DNA from 3 places in the Fontibacillus forbon genome. Region 3 is predicted to be linked to each of the others. Evidence: riboswitches for the same ligand, from Rfam matches in the RefSeq annotation. Region 3 holds a riboswitch; each other region holds the start of a gene.

The links. Region 3 has a riboswitch for cobalamin ahead of metE (5-methyltetrahydropteroyltriglutamate--homocysteine S-methyltransferase). Riboswitches for the same ligand answer to the same signal wherever they lie in the genome.
Region 1: it holds a riboswitch for cobalamin, as region 3 does, so the genes downstream of both, ACLB09_RS11605 (ABC transporter substrate-binding protein) here and metE (5-methyltetrahydropteroyltriglutamate--homocysteine S-methyltransferase) in region 3, are expected to answer to the same signal.
Region 2: it holds a riboswitch for cobalamin, as region 3 does, so the genes downstream of both, ACLB09_RS16900 (anaerobic ribonucleoside triphosphate reductase) here and metE (5-methyltetrahydropteroyltriglutamate--homocysteine S-methyltransferase) in region 3, are expected to answer to the same signal.

The regions. Positions count from the first base shown of each region.
Region 1 covers NZ_JBKGFV010000002.1:999,622-1,007,573, forward strand. Annotated here, with positions in the region: gene cobS (adenosylcobinamide-GDP ribazoletransferase) at 627-1,436, opposite strand; gene ACLB09_RS11585 (bifunctional adenosylcobinamide kinase/adenosylcobinamide-phosphate guanylyltransferase) at 1,433-2,149, opposite strand; gene cobT (nicotinate-nucleotide--dimethylbenzimidazole phosphoribosyltransferase) at 2,146-3,246, opposite strand; gene ACLB09_RS11595 (ABC transporter ATP-binding protein) at 3,343-4,137, opposite strand; gene ACLB09_RS11600 (FecCD family ABC transporter permease) at 4,134-5,180, opposite strand; gene ACLB09_RS11605 (ABC transporter substrate-binding protein) at 5,177-6,187, opposite strand; cobalamin riboswitch at 6,375-6,578, opposite strand; gene ACLB09_RS11610 (methyl-accepting chemotaxis protein) at 6,680-7,952, opposite strand, start outside.
Region 2 covers NZ_JBKGFV010000004.1:240,125-248,076, reverse strand. Annotated here, with positions in the region: gene ACLB09_RS16910 (ribonucleoside-diphosphate reductase subunit alpha) at 1-1,622, opposite strand, end outside; gene nrdG (anaerobic ribonucleoside-triphosphate reductase activating protein) at 1,830-2,351, opposite strand; gene ACLB09_RS16900 (anaerobic ribonucleoside triphosphate reductase) at 2,348-4,333, opposite strand; cobalamin riboswitch at 4,515-4,746, opposite strand; gene ACLB09_RS16895 (MurR/RpiR family transcriptional regulator) at 4,924-5,754, opposite strand; gene ACLB09_RS16890 (cell division protein FtsQ) at 6,020-6,901, shown strand; gene ACLB09_RS16885 (ABC transporter ATP-binding protein) at 6,901-7,952, shown strand, end outside.
Region 3 covers NZ_JBKGFV010000002.1:113,157-121,108, reverse strand. Annotated here, with positions in the region: gene ACLB09_RS07240 (hypothetical protein) at 1-114, opposite strand, end outside; gene ACLB09_RS07235 (DUF2249 domain-containing protein) at 135-695, opposite strand; gene ACLB09_RS07230 (multicopper oxidase domain-containing protein) at 809-1,792, opposite strand; gene ACLB09_RS07225 (helix-turn-helix transcriptional regulator) at 2,103-2,465, shown strand; cobalamin riboswitch at 2,539-2,733, shown strand; gene metE (5-methyltetrahydropteroyltriglutamate--homocysteine S-methyltransferase) at 2,902-5,199, shown strand; gene ACLB09_RS07215 (FMN-dependent NADH-azoreductase) at 5,314-5,940, shown strand; gene ACLB09_RS07210 (YjcZ family sporulation protein) at 6,116-6,211, shown strand; gene ACLB09_RS07205 (hypothetical protein) at 6,272-6,598, opposite strand; gene ACLB09_RS07200 (metal-dependent hydrolase) at 6,914-7,414, shown strand; gene ACLB09_RS07195 (M20/M25/M40 family metallo-hydrolase) at 7,507-7,952, shown strand, end outside.

The DNA.
Region 1 (7,952 bases), 890 kb from region 3:
GCAACTTTAAGTTCTAACGGACACAGGAGACCTTAAAGGTCCCGATTTCGTGAATTTCAACTTCTAACGGACACAGGAGACCTTATTCGTCGAAAAAACCGCCGAATCTGAGCTTTTTCTTTCCATTAAGGGCTCTGGTGTCCGTTAAATTTCCAAATAGGCAAATTTACACCGGATAACGTCCCTCATGTCCGTTAGAATAGAACGAAGCCTGAGAGACATTCCGAGCGACATTCTCGGAAGACATTCCCAAGAGGCATTCCCCAAAGACATTCCTGAGACACATCCCTGAGACACATTCCCGAGACACATTCCCGAGATACATTCCCGAGATACATTCCCGAGATACATTCCTGAGGGACACTTCAGACTTACACAAGACCGCGAAAAGGAGTGTTTATTTTTATAAGTAACTGGAGTATAACTTTTGCATCCGTGGCGACAAGACCATCAGGGATCGAAGAAGTAATTTTGGCAAAACAGTGTTTTAGCCTTTAGCGCTTTCGAAGTAACTTTTCGCTAATGGTGACTCTAGCAAATCTAGTGTCCTCGGCTCGTCAGGAGCAACATTAGCGCATGATGACTACTGCGAATTTCGCTCCCCATTGAGCCCGTTTCGTTCTCTCTCAGTAAAAGAAAATAACCGCGAGCAAAAGCAGCATAGCCTCCAGCCCTTCGTTCAAAGCTCCATATATATCCCCCGTAAGTCCGCCGAGCCTTGAATTGATGTTGCCGGCGACCAGAGAACCCGCAGTTAAGGCAAGCAATGGTGCTGCGGCAAAATAACCTCCCAAGCGAAGCCAGGAGGCGGCGTCCGCGCCGCCAAGAACTCCGGCGGCTCCTAAGCATGCAGCCGTTAGCGCCAACGCAAGAACGGTGGCCAGAACCATGTCCTTCGCGCCAAGACCGCGAAAGCGCCCGGCCAGGCCCTCACCCTCGCGTGCGGTCGGCCACTTATGCATGGCCCTTGTCATAAACCAGCGGCTCCAAACCGGGGCCGTCAGCATCGCGGCCGCCAACGCCGCATTTCCGAGCTCCAAAAGCGAGAAAATGAGCGATAATTTAAGCAAAAGCAGCAATACGCAAGCCAATACCCCCATGGCTCCGACCCGGCTGTCCTTCATGATCTCCAGCATCCGCTCCCGGGAACGGTAGCTGAGCAATGCGTCGGCCGAATCCATCCAGCCGTCCAGATGCAGGCCGCCGGTCAGCCACACCCAAATGATGAGCGTCACGGCCGCCGCAGGCAAAGAAGGCAGCGCCCAGCCCGACAGTGCTCCCCCTAACCAAACGGAGGCCCCGATCGCCGTCCCGACCATCGGATAGTATTTGGCACTGCGCCGCAAAAGCTCCGGCGAGAAATCCAGCTCGGCCTTCACCGGAAACCGGGATAAAAATTGAAAAGCGGCCAAGATCGGCCGTCCTTTTTGCTTCATAGTTTATACTCCCTGCTTTTTAGCTCTATGGCGATGCCCGCGGTAACAAGAAAGACTTGATCCGAGATTGCGGCCATCCGCCGGTTTAGAATCCCGGCCCAGTCCCGGTATTTCCGACCAAGAGGGTATTCGGGCACAATCCCGCTCCCGACCTCATTCGTCACCATAACCAGTGTGCCGGGATAGGCCTCTACGGCAGCAACAAGAGTATCCACTTCCAGCTGTACCTCCCGCTCCGAAACCGTCCCGTCTCCGGCAACGTCGGCAGCAAGCATTACGTTCGACAGCCAAAGGGTCAAACAATCGATCAAAACAACCGGAGGCCGTTGCCCTGGTTGGAGATCGGGCTTGGTCACGAGTTCGGTCCCGAGATTGGTCCCGGGCTTGGACTTAGTCCCGGTATGAAACCCGGCCTGAAATCCGCCCACGGCCCCAGTTCTAGCCTCAGCTTCGGCGGCATTTTCCGTTACAGGCCCTTCCCCTCTTTGCACTTCGCTTAGCACGCCCGCCACATGCAGAGGCTCCTCCACGGTGAACCACCGGAAGCCGCTGTCGTCGCGCTGGGTTCGGTGCAATTTTATGCGCTGAGTCATCTCTTCATCGAAGGCTTGGGCGGTTGCGATGTACAACCCGGAGTCTGCATGTTTCATGCACCATTTTTCGGCAAAGCTGCTCTTTCCGCTGCGGGCTCCTCCCGTAACCGTCACGATCATCCCCGCGCCTCCCCGGCAGATTCCGCGCCCTCCGTATCTGCTGCTTCCCCCGTTGAAACCCCGGCGCTCTCGAACGTAGCCATCTCGGCCATAATCCGGCAAGCCGCGTCCACCAGGTGAAGCGCCAAGACGCCGCCCGTACCTTCGCCAAGACGCATGTCCAGTTGAAGCATGGGTTCGAGGCCAAGCGCTTTTAACAGATATACATGGCCCTGCTCCTGCGAAACATGGGAAGCAATCATATAATTCACCGACTCCGGTGCCAGCCGTTGAGCCGCAAGCGCCGCCGCTCCGGAAATGAACCCATCAAGCACAACCGGACAGTGATGGGACGCAGCGCCCAGAATAACTCCGGTTAATCCGGCAATCTCAAGCCCTCCAACCTTGGCGAGCACATCTACCGGATCGGACAGATCCGGACGGTTTAACTCCAATGCCCGCTCTACGACAAGGACTTTATGGCGCATCCGGTCATCATTGATTCCCGTTCCGCGACCAACTGTTTCCAAAGTCGAAATCCCCGTAAATGCGCTCATAAGTGCTGCACTGGCTGTCGTATTGCCGATACCCATTTCCCCGGTAACAAACAAGGAGACCCCTCTGCGGATCGCATCTTCTACGACTTCAACGCCAGCCATCAAAGCAGCTTCGGCTTCTTCCCGGCTCATAGCCGGCCCGGATACCATGTTGCCCGTACCATAACGAATCTTACGCGAGATGAGGCCCGGATGGTTAATCTCCGCATTGACCCCTACATCGACGCACATCACTTCCGCTCCCGCTTGGCGGGCGAGGACGTTCACAGCCGCGCCTCCGGAAAGAAAGTTAAGCACCATCTGAGGAGTAACTTCTGCAGGAAACGCGCTGATCCCCTCTTCGCACACCCCGTGATCGGCGGCCATGACGACCACCCCCCGATTCGGGAAGGACGGCTGCGTTTTTCCCGTGATTCCTGCCAGTTTCACCGCTAAGGATTCCAGCTTGCCGAGACTTCCGGGCGGTTTGGTCAAACGGTCCAAATGCTCTGCCGCCGCTGCTGAAGCAACCGGATCCAGGGCTTGTACCGATCCGGCGATATCCATTATGGAGCGACTCATCGGTTAACACCTCTCTTTTTTCGTCTATGATTCCATTGATACCATTCTACCATTATTATCTTGAACGGAAAAAGAACAGCATCATTAATTACTAGTCTAATCAGCCCGCTTTCCCGTCGCCTTCTGCAGCAGCAGTTGAGGAACACCGGTGTCGGGATGAGCCACGCTGTGGGATTTCACTTCAAATACCGATTCAATCATTCCCGGAACCAGAATTTCGGACGGAGTTCCTTGAGCCGCCAAACTGCCTTCGTTTAAAACAAGCAGGCGATCACAATAAAGCGAGGCCAGATTCAGATCGTGCATGACGGAGATGACGGTCAAACCTTCCTCGCGTTGCCAGCCTGCAACAAGCTCCATAAACTGCATCTGATAACGGATATCCAGATAGGTTGTCGGTTCATCAAGCAATACGACCTCAGGCTGTTGCGCCATTACCTTACCAAGCGCGGCCCGCTGCCTTTGGCCCCCACTGAGACTGCTTAGCGGGCGTTCTGCCAGACTTCCAAGTTCCAGCCTGTCCATAATATCCTGCATTAATCTCTCCGCTTGTCCGTCTTTTTCCCTTCCCCGCCAATCCTGAAAAGGGAACCTGCCCATTTCGATGACTTCCCGGACGGTAAAAGAAACGGGCGGAAGCCCGTCTTGCTGAAGTACCGCGAGCTTCCGGGATAACTCTTTACGGCTGTATGAGGACAGCGGATGACCAGCCAGTTTGATTTGGCCCCGGTCCGGTGACTCAATCCCGGAAATCAGACCAAGCAAAGTGCTTTTTCCGCTTCCGTTAGGCCCGATCACTCCCCAAAATTCCCCGGGCTCTATCTTCCAATCGATATCTCTTAACGCGTTCAGACGCCCATATGATTTTGCGGCATTCTTCACCTCGATCATGACATCTCCCTCTCCCGCGCTTTTTTCTTTTTATATAACAAAAAAGCGAAAAACGGAGCGCCGACAAAAGCCGTGATTACCCCGAGCGGGATTTCCGTTGGCGCAAGCAACGAGCGGGCCGCAAGGTCGCTCCACATCATGAAAATGCCGCCTCCGAGCGCGGAGAGCGGGATAATAAGCCGATAGTCCGGACCCGTGATGAGCCGGATCATGTGGGGAATCACAAGGCCGACAAACCCGATCACGCCGGAAACCGATACGGCCGCGGCAGTCATCAGCGTAGCCACGAGCAAAATGACCAACTTCGTCGACTCCACATTCAACCCGGAATGAGACGCCTGACGTTCACCCAATGCCAGCAGGTTCAGGGAACGGGCACGGCTCCACAGGAACAATCCTCCCAACGCCAAATATGGAAGCAGGATGGCCGTATACGACCATCCTCGCAGACTCAGGCTTCCCATCGTCCAATACAATATTTCATTTACCGTTCTTTTCGACATCGCCGTCAGAAAGGAGACGACCGCACCGAGAAAAGACTGCATAACCACACCCGATAATATCAAACTCTCGATCGGGATTTTTCCATTCTCCCTGGCCAGCCGCATTACGATCCACAGCGTAGCCGCCCCGGTCAGAAAAGCTACCACCGGAAGCGTGAATATGCCGAGCAGTGAAAATTGCCAGCCGAAAAAGATCAGCACGGCCGCGCCTAACGCCGAACCCGAGGAAACCCCCAAGGTGAAGGGATCTGCAAGCGGATTGCGGAGCACGCCTTGAAACGCGGCGCCTGCCACCGAAAGCGAAGCTCCTACCAACATGCCAAGCAACACGCGCGGCAGGCGTACCTGCATCACGATTTGTTCGGAAGCCACGCTCCAATCAGGCTCGATCCATTCTCCGAGACCCGGAATCCGATGCAGCAGAATCCCGACGATTTCACCTGCCGGCAAGTGAACGGAACCGAACCCGATGCAGATCAGCAGCGTAAAGAGAAGCAATCCCAGGCCGATCGTCCCGTAACCTGCCAGCTTTGACCTCATGGTTGGATCAAATCCGGGTAAATCGCTTTCGCTACTTCAATTAATCCCTGAGTCACGCGCGGACCCGGACGGCTCAATAAATTGTCATCCATTCCCACAATGCGGTCTTCCTTCACAGCCGTGATTTGATCCCAGCCGCCGCGGCCTTTGATAATTTCGGCCAATGTACGGTTATTCTCATCGATTACACTTTTCGCATATAAAATGACGTCCGGATTTGCTTTAATAATGTTTTCTTCGTTAATCTCGCTCCAACCGGTAATGTCGGAAGCCACGTTTTCCCCGCCGGCAAGTGTGATCATTTCATCCATAAACTCGCCTTTGCCTACGGTCCAACCGGGAGAAAACTCAATATACACTTTCTTCTTCTGATCGGCTGTCAAAGATTTAACGGCTTCGGTAACTTTGTCCAGCTCAGCTTTCATTTGTTCGGTTACTTCTTTTGCCTCGTTCTGATGGTCGGTGATCTCGCCGACCGTTTTAATATTGTCCATTACCCCGTCGATCGTTTTGGGATTGGAGCGAAACACTTTCATCCCGAGATCGGTCAAACTCTTGACCGTATCTTCGCCGATCAGACTTCCAGCCAGTACCAGATCCGGCTGCGCTGCTACTACCGCTTCAACATTCACCTGAAAACCGCCCATTTTCGGCTTATCTTTAGCCGCTTCAGGGTAGTCGTCGTTATCGGAAACCCCAACGATTTGTTCATCCAAACCAAGGGCGAACAAGCCTTCCGTCTCCGAAGGTGCCAGCGAGACGATCCGCTGCGGTGCGGATTCAAACGTAAATTCACTTCCGTAAGCATCCTTTACGGTAAGCGGGTAAGTCGTATGAAGTTCTTCCTGCTCCGGTGCGTTTGCACCGTTTGTTTGCTGTTCTTGAGTCTGACCCGCGTTGTTGCTATTGTCCGCCGTGCTGTTTGTGTTATTCGCTCCGCAACCGGCGGTAACGAGCAGCAAAAGCGCCAGCAGCCAAATCCCCCAAACCTTAGTCCACTTCTTCATTAGTCCCTCTCCTTCGGGTTTCTTGTTTTAAGAAACGCCTGAGCCAAAGCGAAGCCCTATTCCACAAGAAAAACCCATCCTGAGCGGATGGGTTACGTCTACAAAGTCATTTACGGAAACTTCAAGTCAATCACGCAAGACCGGTTTCCGTCTTCATTAGCAGAACGTTATCCTTTCCTCGAAGGACCGTCTAAAACTCCCGTTGGCAGGTCTCCTGACTATCAGGCCGCGACGAAAACTCGCCTTCCCATCATACTTTTCCGTACGACAGTGGCAAAATGAGTTTCGTCCCTGTACACAGTGGCGGGACCGTGCCGGATTTACACCGGCTTCCCTTTTAACCCGAAGCTTGCGGCAAGCATGCTCCAGGACCTACGGGCACTTTCTATTCGCTTGAATCTAGGCTTTCTTTCTCTATGGATTATAGGGGATAAGCTTAAAATTTACAATATGCGATACGGGCTATCGGCCAGCATAACGGTCATTCTAACTTTAATGATCTACGGACAAATCGGCCCCCAATACCCCGATAACATCTCCTTCTTTTAAAATGGGAACAGACAAAGTGATGCAACGCCGCTTGGTGATTGCCGATACATAAACCTCCGAAATGACCGTTTCCCCGTTCATGGCACCTCGGAACCAATCGCGACCCTTGGCATTGAGCAGTCCCGCCTCTGGAATCGATACGACAAAAGAACCGTCGGACCGGTTTGTCCATGCGGCTTCCAGTCCCGTCTCCCCTTCCAGGAGCCGCTCCAAAACGACGCGGTGCTCAAATTCCCGCATCAAGAGCATTGTGCTGTTGTTCGCCGTTTCCTGAAGTCTTCTGGCATAAACCAGGCCCAGTTCCCGTACCGCAGCTTTTTGTTCCTCCGTTTCCTCCGAGGCCGAACTTCCCCGGACCGCCTCCAACGAAGATAGCAGTTCCTCTTGCGCCCGGTGCAGGCCGCCGGCAACACTTTGAAGCTTGCCGATATGCCCCCTCTGGGATTCCATCCGGGACAAGGCACCCTCCACATGGGAGATACTCCGGTTAAGGCCCGCATGAACTTCCTTCATCATGCTTTCCATATTCCGCGTCATCTCCGATTGTTCCCGGCTTCGCCGTCCAGTCTCGGCCACCAGCCCGTTCACTTCGGCCACCTCGTCGGAAATGAACAGGATGTCCTTCCCCATCGATTTCAGCAATTCGATGCCGTCCATCGCCGATTTTCTTCCATCCCGGAGCGTATCCTTAACCCGGTCCACCTCATCCGTGATTTGCCGGAACAGAGGGGCGGAACTGCCGATCGCCTTGCTGCTCTGCTCGGCAAGTTGGCGCATTCTCATGGCCACTACGTCAAAACCTTTACCCTGTTCCCCCAGTCTTGCCGCCTCAATGGATGCATTCAGGGCGAGCAGCAATACTTCGCCGGATATCCCTTCAAGCTCCCGATATAAGGCTCCAAGTTGTCTCGTATTGCGCTCCAGATCGTTCATCGGTCCGTTGATCGACTGCTGGGACTCCGCCAGCGAGCGAATCGTCCCGTCTGCCTCTGCGAGGGCTTCCGTGATCCGCGAAGCTTCGGACAGCGTCTTCTCGCTGCGGATATGCAGTTGATCCGCCGCCTCCTGAATCCGAAATGCGGAGGTAGCAACTTCCTGCATGGCAGCCAAACTTTCCTGCACCTGTTCCAAAGAACGTTCACTGCTGTGCTTCAGCTTCAGATCCTCCACAGAGGAAATATCGGATAAATGCTGGAGTTGCTCCATGCTCTCGTTC
Region 2 (7,952 bases), on a different contig from region 3:
TACTGCGCTTGCAGGACTTCGATATTGTTGATGTCGATGACGTTGTCGAGCATGCGCGTCTGGATCGGCACAAGCCGGTCGAGTACGCCGGCCGGTACGGCCCGGGCCAGATGGATCGAGTTCAGGTTGCAGACCACGAAATCGCCGGGGATTTTCGAGACGACGATCCGGGTTTGTCCGTCCTTCGTCACGAGTTCTTCTTGCTCGACCACGGTCGGCGACTGGTTCTGCATAATTTCCGTGCACAGGTTGGACGAGTAGATCATGCCGTGCGCCCGGTTCGGGTTGGCGCGGTTGACCGTATCGCGGTAGAACATGTACGGCGTTCCCGTCTCCAGCTGCGATTTCATGATCCGTTTCATGATATCGATCGCCGGCATCGTGATGCGGGACAAGGTCGGGTGATTGACCGCTTCGGCATATTTTTCGCGGAACTGGCCATTGCCGAATTCGTTATCATAAAAGTCTTCCAGGCCGAGCGGACGGCCGCTTGCATCTTTCCAGCCCATCGTTTTCTTCACTTCGTGCGGGCAGAACAGATTCCATTCGCCGCGCGCTTCTACGGCTTCCATGAACAAGTCCGGCAGGCAGACGCCGTGGAACACGTCATGGGCGCGCATCCGCTCGTCGCCGTTGTTCAGCTTAAGGTCGAGGAAGGCGAGAATGTCTTTATGAAACACGTCCAGGTAAACGGCGATCGCGCCTTTGCGCGTGCCGAGCTGGTCGACGCTGACGGCCGTGTTGTTCAGCTGGCGAATCCACGGGATGACGCCGGAGCTGGTATTTTTGTGGCCGCGGATATCGGAGCCGCGGGCGCGCACTTTGCCGAGGTAGACGCCGATCCCGCCGCCCATTTTGCTGAGCCGGGCCACGTCGGTATTGGAGTCGAAAATGCCTTCCAGCGAGTCGTCCACCGTATCGATGAAGCAGCTGGAGAGCTGGCCGGCGACTTTTTTGCCCGCATTGGACATCGTCGGGGTGGCAGCCGTCATATAGATATTGCTCATCGCCCAATAAGCTTCCTTAACGAGCTCAAGGCGAGTTTCCGCAGGCTCCCGGTGCATGAGGTACATGGCGATGACCATATAACGTTCTTGCGGGAGCTCCATGATCCGGCCTTCGAAATCGGTCGCCAAATAGCGCTCGGTCAAAGTCAGAAGGCCGATGTAGTCAAACAGCAGGTCGCGGGAAGGATCGATGCATTGGCCCAATTCCTCGATTTGCTCCTTGGTGTAGTACTCCAGCAATTCCTCGCGGTAGATGCCGATTTTGCACAAATCGGTGATCAGATGATAGAACGAACCGTAAGGTTCTTCCGGATAGGCTTTGTAGCGGCGGTTGACGGCCGCTTTTTTGTAGAGGGAGGTCAGCAAAGAACGTGCTGCCGCAAACTTCCAGTCCGGCTCTTCTTTCGTGACGAGTTCTAGCGCCGACATCGTGAATGCGCTGCTGATTTCCTCTCCGGTTACTTCGTCGCGTCTAAGCTTGGCGTTTACGCCGCGCAGCAGGCGCTCCTTGTCCAGTGTATGTAATCCGTCCAGAATGCGATCGGCGTAAACGCCGAGACGATCGTTATCGAACGCAAGTTGACGGTTGTTAGGCTTGGTGACGAGTTGTGGCATGTAGAATTCCTCGCTTTCATGGCATGGGATGTGATGGACCGGACCGGTTTGAAGGTTTCGAATGCCGGTCGAATCTATAAATTTTCAATTCTCAAATTGAGAATAATCAAGGAAAAAGGGGCGCCCTCGGAATAGACGCCAGCGGTGATTTTTCTTTTCGCTATGAAAAGCATCACAGATTATCAATTATACTAGAAAGTCGGAAAGCTAGAAAGAGAAAGTTGGCTCCCAAAGGGCCGGTTGATCTTGCGACAGGCTGGCCGCAATATCGATGAGACGCTGGTTGGAGCTGCCTCTGTAGAGCAGGGAGGGGTCCCGCAGTTCTTCGACGAAACGTCCGTCTACCAGCACTTGGCAGCGTTCGAGCAATCGAAATTCCGGCGAATCCCGGTGTTCGGTCAATTCTTCGTACGTATACCCGCTGTAAATCCAGATGGGTATGGGCTGCCCGGCCTCGAGGCGCAAGTGATCGACAAAGGCGCCGACCTCGGCGGCGGAGAAAAACGGATCCCCGCCCAAAATGCTGACCCCGCTGAGCAGCGGGTTGTTTTTGATGTCGGTGATGATTTCCAGTTCGCGCTCCGGCGTCAGCAGCTCGCCGTAATTGAAGTTCCAGGTGGCTGCACTGAAGCAGCCTTTGCAGTAATGCCGGCAGCCGCTGACGAAGATGGCGGCACGAAGGCCTTCGCCTTCATTGATGGATTCCGGGTAGTAGCCGCATATGTTCATGAATCGTGTTTCACCCGGTCGCGGACTTCGGCCTGCTTCGCGGCATTGAAACGGGTCTGAAAATCACCTGTCAGATACCCGGTCACGCGGCGCAACCGGCGGATATAAACGTCCTTCTCGTGGCTATTGCAGGAAGGGCAGGTGGCCCCGATGATGCCCTCAAACCCGCACGCGGAGCAGCGGTCGATCGGATGGTTGATGCTAAAGTAGCTGACCTGCTGCGACAATGCATATTGAACGATTTGCAGGAATGCCGCCGGATTGCTGCGGGCGTTTCCGTTCAACTCGATATAAGAGATGGCTCCCGCATTGCACAGTCCGTGGAACGCGGCTTCCAGCCGAATCTTTTTCGCGGCGCTAATCTTGTAGTACACAGGGATGTGGAAAGAATTTGTGTAATACTCCCGGTCGACGACACCCGGCACCGTGCCGTAGAAAGCCCGGTCACGCTTGGTGAATTTGCCGGACAACCCTTCCGCCGGCGTGGCGAATAACGTGATGTTCAGGTTGTGCAATTCGCCTTGTCTGTCGCAGTAGTCGCGCATATAGGCAATCAGATCGTAAGCTTTTTGGTAAACCTGTTCGTCTTCGCCATGATGCTTGCCGTACATGGCCTTCATGCATTCCGCCAGCCCGATGAATCCGATGGACAGGGAGCCGTGTTTGATCAATTCGCCGACGTTTTCCTCCGGGTCCAGCTTCTCGCCGCCTTCCCAAACGCCTTCGCGCATCATGAAATCGGACGCTTTCGCTTTTTGCGCGGCTTGGATTTTGAAGCGATGAAGCAGTCCTTCCAGCGCGATGTCGAGGTAATGGTCGAGTTCATGGTAGAAGCCGCGCTCATCCGCAACGTTTCTCCGTCCCAACGCGATCCCGTGCTCAAGTCCGAGCTTGACGAGGTTTAGCGTATTAAAGGAAAGATTGCCTTTTCCGGACAGGTGATTGCGTCCGAAGCGGTCGCTCAGCACCCGCGTGCGGCAGCCCATCGTAGCGAATTCGGTATCCGGATCGGTTGGATCGTAGTGCATGAGATTCAACGGGGCATCCAGGTTGGCGAAGTTCGGATACAGCCGCTTGGCCGAGCATTCCGCCGACTTCAAAAAGAGATGATAGTTCGGCTCGCCCGGGTTTTGGTTGACGCCTTGCTTGCATTTGAAAATCTGGATCGGGAAGATCGGCGTTTCTCCGCTGCCGAGTCCGCGCATCGTAGCCGTCAGCAGGGAGCTGATGACGAGTTGGCCTTCCGGCGACGTGCAGGTGCCGTAGTTGATGCTGGTGAACGGAATTTGTCCTCCCGCGCGGCTGGACATCGTATTCAGGTTGTGAATCAGACTCTCCGCGCCTTGCAGTGTCTCGCTTTCGGTTTCTTTTAACGCATATTTAAAAGATTTCGGATATTGGGCTTGAAGGTCGCTGCGGCTCATGTCGATTACACCGCCAAAGTCCGCCTCGCCATTGCCTTCCTCGAAATACTCCAGTCCTTTGCGGAAGTATTTGGCGAAGGATTTTGCCACGTAAGGAGCCAGGTCGTAATCAAGCATGTTGGCCGATACGCCGCCGTATTGGGAGTTTTGCTGGGATTGGAAAATAATCGCGACGAGCGCCATCGCGGTCATGATCGAGTTCGGCGGACGGACGCTGCCGTTGCCGGTGTTGAAGCCTTCGCGCAGCAGTTTGGCAAACGGAATGAAAATGCAATTCGTCGTGCCGATCGCGTATTGATCGAGGTCATGCACATAGACTACATTGTCCTTGATCGCCTGGACGACCCGGGGCGGCATGACAAAATGGTTTGCATACCATTTCGAGTACTCGCTGCCGAATTTGCTCATTTTGCCGGAGAAGCTTTCCCCGTTCAAGTTGGCGTTTTCCCGCAAGACCTCCAAATTCGAGCTCTCGACGATTTCTTCGCCAAGGCGGATAACCTCTTCCATCATTTGCTCCCGGTTTGTTTCCGTATCGATCCGATTCATTAATGCCATGTAATAGTTCTCCTCCCCGATAACTAGGTAAAATCCCATATAAAAAGCATTTCCAACCCGGCAAGGCCGAAAATGCCCGAATGTCTCCAGAATGATAGCTGTAGGAAGGCGGAACCATGAAGTCAAAATCAAAGCTATGTAAGAGCTGCATCGGACACCTCCCTGTTCCTCGCAGGTTAGCGCGGTGTCTTCCAAACGGGCAGGTCTCCTGGCTTTCGGTCATGCGCCGGCGCCTTCCCGGGGGAGTTATAGAACTCCCTTAGTGGCATTATGCCGGCGAATTGCCTTGGGATGATCACAAGAGATTCCCAAGCGCTCCGATTACAGTGGCGGGACCGCAGCGGATTCGCACCGCCTTCCCTTTTAAGACCCGGCGTCTAGGGCGCCGGACCACCCGTTCACACTATATTTTGTTGTCTTGTAAATATATTAACCCCATATATTGTGTTTGTAAATGGGCCTAGCTTAAATTGAACGGCTGAAAAAAATGAAAAATCCCCTGAAAGCAACCGCAGTGCGGTCCAGCGGGGATGAAAAATTTTTTTGAAATTTTTAGTCCGAAAATTCCGAAACCAGGTTTGTCCCATGGATTATCTTGGAAGCTCCTGGGCGTATTTTTTTCTTAGCTGATTCAACTCGTTCAACTTGTGCAGATGATCCTCCGGATTCCTCATTCCTACCGCGACAATCAAATTTTCTACTATAAACGTAGGGGCAATCATGGAGTGGAATTCCCACGTTTCTCCCCGGCTGGCAAACAGCGTGATATCGCATTGATCGGAAAAGTCGGCAACGAGCCGGTCCGTGATGAGCAAAGTCCGGTAACCGGTCTCTTTGGCATGATCGACGATCACCTTCGCTTCCGGCAGCAGCCGGACGAACCCGAACAGGACCACGAGATCTTCCCCTGTCAGGTGAAGAAGATCCTCAAACAACTCGCTCCCGCCGCGGTCCAAGCGATGGAGAGACAGGCCGAATCGGCCGAGCCTGTAATGAAGCAGCTCCGTGAGCCCGGCCGAAGGGCCCGGACCATAGATGTAGATGCGCCTTGCCGAGGTCAGGGCGGTGACGGCGGCTTCGAAGGAATCGGCAGAGTAGTGGGTCAGCGTTTCTTCGAGATGCCTCATGCTTGTTGCGAGAAACTGCTGGGGGAGCGGGCTGGCGTCCGCTTTGTCCATAATGTTTTTCATTTTTGCCGCAGGCGTCACATCGAGTTGACTCCTCAGCTTGGTTTTGAAATCTTTTATATTTTTGAAACCGACCGTGCGCCAAAACCGCGAGACCGAGGCAATGCTCAGCCCCAGCGCGTCGGCAATTTCCTGTTCGGTGGAGAACAGGACGGTTTGCGAGTTTTTTTGGATATAATCCGCAATTTTAAACTGGCCCGGTGACAGGGCCTCGGTATTCCAGTCCAGCTTCACGAGATATGCCCTCACTTTCTTTGTCTGGTGCTTGATAGAAATAGATTAACATACCGGATTTAATAAGGGCAAAAGCGATACGTATCCAATCGGAGAAACAAGGGGCGCGTTGATGATGACGTGTATTTTTTCATTATTATAATTTATGTAATTTTATTTACATGATTTTAACGTTCCCGGACATCGAATTTAATAATTGGATTCTATATTGGGATTAGCCTGAAGCAAGGGCGTTTGAACAACTTAATTCAAGGAGGGGAAGCAAGTGATTCGGTCCCAAAAAAGATATGTGCTTACGCAATCGCAAAAAATGATGGTGTTTATTTTGTCTATGTCCCTGTACGGCTTGTCCAACATGATTACGGAGCTGATTCCATCCCTGCGGCTCGGTCCGGTGGAATTTTCGGTGGAGTACTTCGCTTTTATTCCGTTGACGCTATGCATTCTGTTCCATCCGTTTTATGCCGCCGTCGGCGCGGCGCTGGGCGAAGTGATTTTCGGCGAGATCATGCTCGGCCAGTTCGGCGGTCTCGGGGAGCTGGAGAAATTTATCGGATTTTCTCTAGCTATGTTCATTGCCGGGAGTCTCGTCAATGATCCGCGAAATCGCAGGCAGGTCGGGATTGCCGCGATTACCGGGGTTGTCATCCACCAGTTTATCAGCAGCGCGGTAGACATTGCCAAGGTATGGGTGGGGGTAGAGGAATTTGAAGCCGTACCGGGCTTGGCGCAAAGCGTAGTGGTCGTAGAAGGGGTTTCTTTTCTGAATGACGTCTTGTTCTCCGGTATTCTGTTCGCTCTGTTGCCGACCTTGTATCTGGTGCCCCGATTGTACGGCAAAATCGAACCTTTGCTCGGCATGAAACCGCGCGATAACCGGGTGAAATATTCGTTGGGTGAAATCATAGCTCCGCGACTGATCGTTATCTCGATTGTTCTGGCTCTTGTAGCGGTAGGCGCAGAGTTTCTGGCTGAGTCGGATATGGCGTTGATCGACTGGGATGCGGATTTCCTGGAGAGCATCGGCGGATGGTTCATCTGGGTCAGTATCGGTGCGGCGGCGATCGTGGCGCTGATCACGATTCTGCTGCTGATTCGCAAAGGCAAAAAAATGCCGCAACATATGGATGGGAGCGGTCAGGTTTAATGGGGAACGAAAACAATATCGTTGTCATGGAAGGGGTCAATTTTACATATCCGGGTGCCGAGCACCCGGTGCTGAACGGAGTTTCCCTGGAGATCAAGCGCGGCGATTTTGTCGCCGTGATCGGCGGAAACGGTAGCGGTAAATCCACGTTGTGTAAAACGCTGAACGGATTGATACCGCACTATTATGTGGGAGATTACGAGGGCAGCGTTCAAGTGAACGGGCTGGATACGCTCAAGCATAACGTGGCACAGCTGTCCCGTCATGTCGGTTACGTGTACCAGGATTTTGAAAATCAATTGATCCGTCCGACGGTATTGGACGACGCGGGATTCGCCCCGCTTAATTATGGCTTCGAAGACTATAAGGAGCGCGGACGCCGGGCGCTCCGGCTGGTTGATCTGCAATGCGATCCGAAGGAATTCATCTGGCAGCTCAGCGGCGGGCAAAAGCATCAGCTCGCCTTGGCCGGTGCGATCTCGCTCGATCCCGACATCCTGATCATCGACGAGCCGGTTGCGCAGCTTGACCCAAGCCATGCCGGGAAGATTTATGATCTGTTACGGAATTTGAACGAGTGCCATGGAAAAACCATTATCGTGATCGAGCATCATACCGAGTTTATCGCCGAGTACTGCAAGACGGTGGTGCTTATGGATGCGGGGCGGGTTCTCTGGTCCAAGCCGGTAAAGGAAGCGCTGCGCGAGCTGGGCCAACTGGAGGCGAGTCATATTTACCCGCCCCAAGTCACGCAGGCCGCTGCGAAAGTGTTCGAGTCCGGCATGGGGCTTGATGCTAGAGGGACCGGAGAAGAAGCAGGGGCAGGGGGGCACCGGTACCCGGTTACCCTGGAGGAAGCCGTGCAGTATTTTGGCCGACTCCAGGAGGAGCGATATGAGGAGGGAGTTTTGGATCCCACCGACTCCCTGGGCACAAGCGATTCAGCGGGACTTGCCGGTTCGATTGACTCCTCAAACGCCGTGAATCCCGTTATCGAAGTCAAGCATGCCCGTTTCTCCTACCGGACGGTCACGAGGGAGCGAAAGGTGGT
Region 3 (7,952 bases):
AATCCCTTCCCCGATCCAACCGGTCAGCGACATCACCGACGTCACGTGAAACAGCACGAAGCCGAAAATTCCAGTGATGATAAACAGGAAGGGGAGACGTGACATGGATGACATGGCTTAACCCTCCTTATACTTTAAGCTTTGGTGATCGTTACTTTTGCCGATCCGTCCGGTTGTTCTTCAACGGTGAACGGGCAACCCATACTGTTCAGTTCCTCAATAAGAAATACAGGGACCCTGTCATTGTGGATCAGGACCCGATCTCCCGGGCGGCTGCGATCAAGAGCGGCAAGCGTGCGCATCATCGGCTGCGGCGGCTCCAGGCCGCGGTTATCCAGTTCGATCACCTTCGTTTGATGATCAGCTTCGGCGGAAAGGGCCTGATCCGAAGAAGTTGATGCCGGCTTGGCATCTTCCTTCCCGGTGGTTGGCTGCTCGTCAAGCCAATGCTTGTTCTTTTTGTTTACGAACGTCGTAATCCAGTGTTCCTTATCCTCCTGCTGAGATTTACCCGCATAACCCCGCATTTTCAAAAAACCAAGCAACGGTGTAGGCTTAAACGTGGCATGCAGGACGAAAATATCGTCTGCTTCCAGTGTTTTAACGGTATCCATGATTAGCTGGAACGGTTCCAGCTTTTTGCGCAGCTGGTCTCTGACGTCCAGTTCCACGATTTTTGCTTCGTCTCGATTCATTTGAATCACCTCTATCTCATTATAAAATGGCTGTATTGACGGATTGTGATTTCTGTCACAGGCTTTGTTGCAGGTTTCAAAATCCCTTCGTCTCGATTCATTTTGCGGTTTTACTAATGGGTCATCGTGGGCTCATGCGTGTCTTTGCCGTCTTTCGTAACCCGCAATATGGCCGTTGCTCCTTTTGAGGCATGCTTTAGCTGATGCGTAAGAATTGGGTAATCGCCTTCCTCCGTCACCGTAAATTCAACGACAGCCGATCCTCCTGCCGGAAGCATAACGGTCTGTAACCCATACATGATGTTTTTCGGATTGCCGTCAATGTAGACCCTGTCCATCGTCGTTCCTACAACATGGAAAGATGATACTTCGTTTGGCCCCACATTACTGACATATAGCCGGATGTTGTCTCCTACTTTGGCGAGAAGCGGGTGGTTTTTCAGCGTAAAGTCATCCCCGTTAAAAACGACATACTCCGGTTCTTCATTCATAAAAGCGTCCTCATCATGCTCCCGATACCACTCGCTTTGCACGATCGTAAATTCCCGGTCGATCTCGGCATCCGTCGGATAGCCGGTTTTCGGTTCCACGATGATCGTTCCGTACATGCCGTTTGCCACATGCAGCAGGACAGGGCTTGTGCCGCAATGATACATAAAAATACCGGGGGTATCGGCGGGATAAGTAAAGGTTCCTTGTTCGTCCGGCATAACGTCTACGAACTTTTTGCTTGGCGCGGCGTGAACCGCATGGAAATCCATCGAATGCGGCATGTCGGGATCCATATTTTTCAGCGTAAAGCTCAGCGTATCCCCCTCCTTAACCCGGAGCACTGGACCGGGAACCGTTCCGTTAAAGGTCCAGGCGTTATAAAAAACGCCTTCCGAAATTTCCACATCCGTTACCTGGGCGGTCATTTCTATATGAACGGTGTCGCCATCGCGATGGATAACCGGTTCTACCGGGTGCTGATTGACTTTTTGAACCTCCTGTTCCGGTTCGGATTCGCTGACTTGAGCCGGGGGAGGAGCAAGCCAGACCACCGAAATTACGATGAGGCAGGATAGGATGAAAAAGGCCGATTTCGCAATTTTCATAGGGGCGAACCTCCTTGAAGAAAATACAATTTCAATAACTTAAGATTAAGATGAATTCGGACCCCCCCTTGTGACGGAAAGCACATTTTCGGACGTGTCGGAAATTCGTAACATCTCTTATTGCTATTATTTCAATATATGAAAAATTCACAATAGAAATTCAAATCCCCGTTCCAGTTACTCCGAATATAATCCATCATATCTCCTTTTCTAGAAACCTATCATCCATGTATAAAAAGACAATTAATCCAACTGTTGTGAATATTTCATATATTGGGTATATTTAAAGGAACGGGGGTGAGGTGAGCGAATGGCATTCATGATTGCCCAAAGGGCGTATATCAAATTGTATCTGATTACTAAAGTGGAGCATCGCAGAGGATACGGATATCAAATACTGGAAGAGTTGAAGGAAGAATTCAAACCGTTCGGCTATGTGCCACCGCAAAGCGAGATTTATCGCGCTCTCCATGAGTTGGTGCAGGAAGGTGTTTTGTACCGGACCAAGCAGTTGAAAGGAAACGATCCGAGTGTGGATTTTCAGGAAATCGTCTTATACCACTTTACTGATGACGGTGCGGAGAAAGCAGCACTATACAAGAAACAAATTAAAACGGACCTCGACCGCTGCATCGGCATGCTTCATAAGGCGGTAGCGGATAATTTCGTTTGAATTAATCCGAATCCGATAAGATTACTGTTGAATTATGTCACAACAATCGGTAGTATTTAGTGCATATTCATAACTGAATATTGTGGGAATAGGTGTTCCAGCCGCGGCTGGAGCTTAAAAGGGAAGTCCGGTGCAATGCCGGCGCGGTCCCGCCACTGTAACAGAGAAGTCGTGATGCGTATCATGCCACTGGTGTCCAGGACACCGGGAAGGCTGTATCCGGCGATGATTCTGGAGCCAGGAGACCTGCCTGTTCTAGCAACACTGCTGTACCTACGGGAGATAGGGAGGTGTTAAAGATCGAGCCATCGCATCTGTATACGAAGGTCTTCTTTAGCATTGACTAGAGAAGGCCTTTTTTGTGCAGCTTTATTCATTCGTTATTTGTGTCAATCAATCAACCAACCGGTAAGGAAAAGAAGGGGAGGAATGAGATTTGAACAAGATATTGAGCGGCAATTCGGGCTATCCTAGGATCGGTAGAGAGCGGGAATGGAAAAAGGCGATCGAGGCTTTTTGGAGCGGAAAGATCGGTGAGGAGGACCTGCACGACCGGCTTGGCGAAATCCGCCGCAATCACTGGAAATTGCAGAAGGAAAAAGGGATCGACTTGATACCGGTCGGAGACTTCACCTACTACGATCAAGTCTTGGATACGGCCGTGATGTTCGGGCTTGTTCCGGAACGATTTGAATACCATGGCGGGCCGGTGCCGCTCGCTACATACTTTGCTATTGCCAGAGGCAACAAAACCGCTGCAGCCAGCGAAATGACGAAATGGTTCAACACGAACTATCATTATATCGTACCCGAACTTGAGGGAAGAGAGCCGGAACTGACGGTGAATATTCCGCTGTCTTACTACCGGGAAGCCAAGTCGGAGTTGGGGATCGAAGGCAAGCCGGTACTGTTGGGGTTGTATACTTTCCTTAAACTGTCCAAAGGCGCTTCAAACCGTCTTCAGGAGTGGGGCCATAAACTGCTGCCATTATATGTGCAGGTTTTGCGCGAATTACAGGACGAAGGTGCAGCCTGGGTGCAGGTGGATGAACCGGCACTGGTCACCTCGGTATCGGAAGAGGACTTAAAGCTGGTTCAAGAGATATATGAAACCATCTCTCGTGAAGTCCCGGGGTTATCAATCTTGCTGCAAACTTATTTCGATGCCGTAGAAAAGTATGAGCAAATCGTTGCTTTGCCGGTGAAAGGAATCGGTCTTGATTTTGTGCATGGAAAAGAGGGGAATTTACAGGCGCTTCGTCAATTTGGATTTCCTGCAGACAAAACGTTGGCGGCTGGTGTGGTCGACGGGCGCAACATTTGGCGTACCGACCTTCCGGAGACCCGGCAATTGTTGAATGAAATCGGGACATTAACTTCATCCTCTGCGGATCTTATCATCCAGCCGTCTTGCAGCTTGCTTCATGTGCCGGTATCCGCCAAAGCAGAAACGGGATTGCCTCCTGTATTGCATGAAGCGCTCGCTTTCGCGGAAGAAAAACTGGAGGAGATTTCGGCTTTATGCCAGGCGGCAAAGACAGGATCGACTCCGGCCTTGTTTGCTGCAAACAGCGATGCTTTGAAGCTTTTGTCCACGGATGCTTCGCGTAGCCGTAAACAGGTTCAGGATGCGGTTCTTACGATCTCCCAGCAGCCATCGGAACGCAGCAGCGAGTTTGTCCGGCGCCGTTTGAAGCAGCAAGCCAAATGGAATTTGCCGCTACTGCCGACGACGACCATAGGGAGCTTCCCTCAAACCGCTGAGGTTCGTGCAGCCAGACAGAAATGGCGCAAAGGAGAGTGGTCGGCAGAGCGGTATGACGAGTTTATCCGGACGGAAATTGAGAAGTGGATCACGATTCAGGAAGAGATCGGCCTGGATGTCCTGGTCCATGGAGAATTCGAACGGACCGATATGGTGGAGTTTTTCGGCGAAAAGCTCCCTGGATTTGCCTTTACGAGGGGGGGCTGGGTTCAATCGTACGGCACGCGCTGCGTGAAGCCGCCGCTTATTTACGGCGACGTGGAATTCGACCAGCCTATGACCGTTAAGGAGACGGCGTATGCCCAGTCGTTAAGTTCCAAACCTGTCAAGGGGATGCTTACGGGTCCGGTTACGATTTTGAACTGGTCTTTCGTCCGCAGCGACGTATCCCGGGAGACCGTGGCTTATCAAATCGCCTTGGCGCTTCGCCATGAAGTGGAGGCGCTTGAAAAGGCAGGCATTACCATGATCCAGGTGGACGAGCCGGCGCTACGGGAAGGGTTTCCGCTGAAGCCGAAAGATCGGGATCGTTATCTGGATTGGGCCGTAAAAGCTTTCAAAATATCGACATCCACCGTTCTAGAAACGACGCAAATTCATACCCACATGTGCTATTGCGAGTTCCATGATATGCTGGGCTCGATCCAGGCGCTGGATGCGGACGTGATATCCATCGAGACGTCACGCAGCCACGGCGAGCTCATTCAGAGCTTTGAGGATCACACCTATCCGCTTGGCATTGGGCTGGGAGTCTATGATATTCACAGTCCCCGTGTGCCTTCCGAGGAGGAAATGGTGTCCATGATCCGGCGGGCGCTTCAAGTGCTGGATCCGGAACTGTTCTGGATCAACCCGGATTGCGGGCTAAAGACCAGAGGCCAGGAGGAAACCGTTGCGGCATTGAAAAATATGGTGGGTGCCGCAGAGCGCAGCCGCCAGGCGCTTGCCTCCTCGAACTCCGTGGTTTAGTTTATGAGTTAGCAAAATTCTGCATTTGACAGGTGGATGACCCTTACTGTACTATAAATTATAAAGTACAAGAAAAATAGTTAGTGTTATAGATAACGGGAGGGAAATCACACCATGTCACACGTATTATTTGTTAAAGCCAACAACCGTCCGGTAGACCAATCGGCTACCGTCAAGCTGTATGAAAGCTTCTTGAAAACATACAGAGAAACTCATCCGGAAGACATGATCACCGAGTTGAACCTGTTCGAAGCGGATCTTCCGTATTATGATAACGATATGCTGAATGGCTTGTTCAAACTGGGTAAAGGTATTCCGGTAACACCGGAAGAACAAAAAGCCGCCGATTTGGCAAATACGTACCTGGATCAGTTCCTTGGCGCCGATAAAGTCGTATTCGCATTCCCGCTCTGGAACTTCACGATTCCGGCTCAATTGCTGACTTATATGTTCTATTTGAACCAAGCAGGCAAAACATTCAAATATACGGCTGAAGGACCGGTTGGTCTGGTTGGGGACAAAAAAGTCGCCTTGCTGCAAGCTCGCGGCGGCGTTTATTCCGAAGCTCCGATGGCGGACGTAGAAATGTCTATGAAATACATGGCTACTTCGCTGGCATTCTGGGGAATTACCAATCCCGAAACCGTGGTTGTTGAAGGGCATAACCAATTCCCGGACCGCGCTGAAGCCATCGTACAGGACGGCGTGAAACGCGCTGCGGACCTGGCTGCCAAGTTCTAATTAGATTTCGCAGGCAATTAGAGTCAATGGGCTATTCTGACAAGGTGAGAGGTCATCACCTGCAGAATAGCCCATTTTTTTTATTTAATGTCATTTAGGTTATAGTCCATACAGGGATAGGTTCAGTTACATAGTATGGTTGTGTAAACTGATTACATTCAAGGAGGGGAAATAAATGGGCGATTGCAAAGGAGCTTTTGGTGGATTCACTTCTACTGCAACGATCTTGGTTCTTTACATTCTGTTGGTCATTGTTCTCAGAACGTTCTAATGATGTGATCCGATCACATTAACTGAAATCAACAACGCAAGGAAGACTCAATAATGCAAGTTACGTGGATAACAAGGTAATAACGAGCAATTCGTAAAGCACGAGAGTCAGAATAAGCTCATCATCGTTGTAGTAAGGATTACCAAAAAACGCCCGTTGCGTTCCGTGATGGGGGTTGCGTACTGCCAAATACAGCAAGCCCTTATTGCAATTAATTATTCTACCCACGAACGTTTGGCCGTCTAATGTTTCAATTTTCACGACCTTGTTTTTATGCAGACTACAAATATGATGTACATGATTTCTTGCGTCCTTTAAGTTTTGGACTAGGTGTTTGTCCGCCTGATAAAGCACGTTCTGTTGATAACTTCCATGCTGAAGACTCATAATCAGCGATTCCTCCTTTATATAAGTAATTCATACTATGCTTTATAGCATTTCAACGTTCGTTATTTTAAGAAAGAATAAGTTAAGACAGTGGCAGCAGACCCGAAGCACGAGTCTGTACTGCCACTGTTTTTTGAGGATGGAAATACATTGATTTTCAAACATCAATTAGCATATAATACAAACAAACGTTCGTGTTCATTGGGTGAATCTATGAATATATTGAGAGATTGGTTTGATTAATATCGGGAAGCCAGAAGACTTTTGTTTGCTATAATGACCTGAGACATCATGAAGAAACTTGGAGGATTACATATGCTTCAGAAAACTCACAGCCTGGCCGGTTTGTTGACGGCCGAATGCGTACTGTCTTATTTCCATCAGCCCCTATTGACTTGGGAGGGAGGAGTAGCCCTCTTGATCGGGTGCGTGGCTGGCCCTCTTGCCGATATCGACAAGAAAGGGTCGACTATGGCAAAGATTCTATTACCGATATCGTGGGGTTTGCACTTGCTGAAGGTCAAACACAGGACCTTGACGCACTCGCTCATCTTTATTCTGGCGCTGGCCAGCCTGCTGTCGGCTTTACCGGAATTATTTTACTGGACCGCAATACTCGCCTATGCCTCGCATACCTTAATCGATATGTTTAATGATCAGGGCGTAGCCTTGTTCTGGCCGTGGAAAGTCAAAATCCGGCTTCTTCCGAAATTTCTGGCTATTGACACGGGATCGTTTTCCGAAGGAATCTTTCGGTTAATTTTGACGGTTGCAGTGATCGTGTATCCGGTAATGAATGAATTGCATCATATGTAGAAAGTCCTTGGCATCTACCGCGTTGTTGTCTATGATGAGAAAAGAATATTTTTCCATCTGGATTCCGTTATCGATTACGAAGGAGGGATACCTTGAACAACTTACCTGCGTCAGTGATCAAGACGCGGCAAGCGACAGCGGGCGGACCGGTGAAATGGATACGCAGGACATTAATAATTCTGTGCATTGCCGGGGCCATACTTACCGGTTTACTGCAAATATCTGCGCCAAAGCCGGCCGATTCGAATGTTTCGCCTGAAGAGTTTTCTTCGTCCCGTGCGATGAAGTACCTGGAGAACATTGCCCGGGAACCCCACCCATTAGGATCTGCAGCTCATGATCGCGTAAGGGATTACTTACTGTCGGAATTGAAGCTCCTCGGCTTGTTGCCGGAAGTACATGAAAGTAAAGTCATGTTGTACAATGGACAAAACGTGTTTGTAGAGAATATCGTGACGCGAATCCCCGGGAGTGACAACAGCAAGCCGGTTATGATCGCGGCGCATTATGATTCGGTGCCGGATGGGCCGGGAGCGGC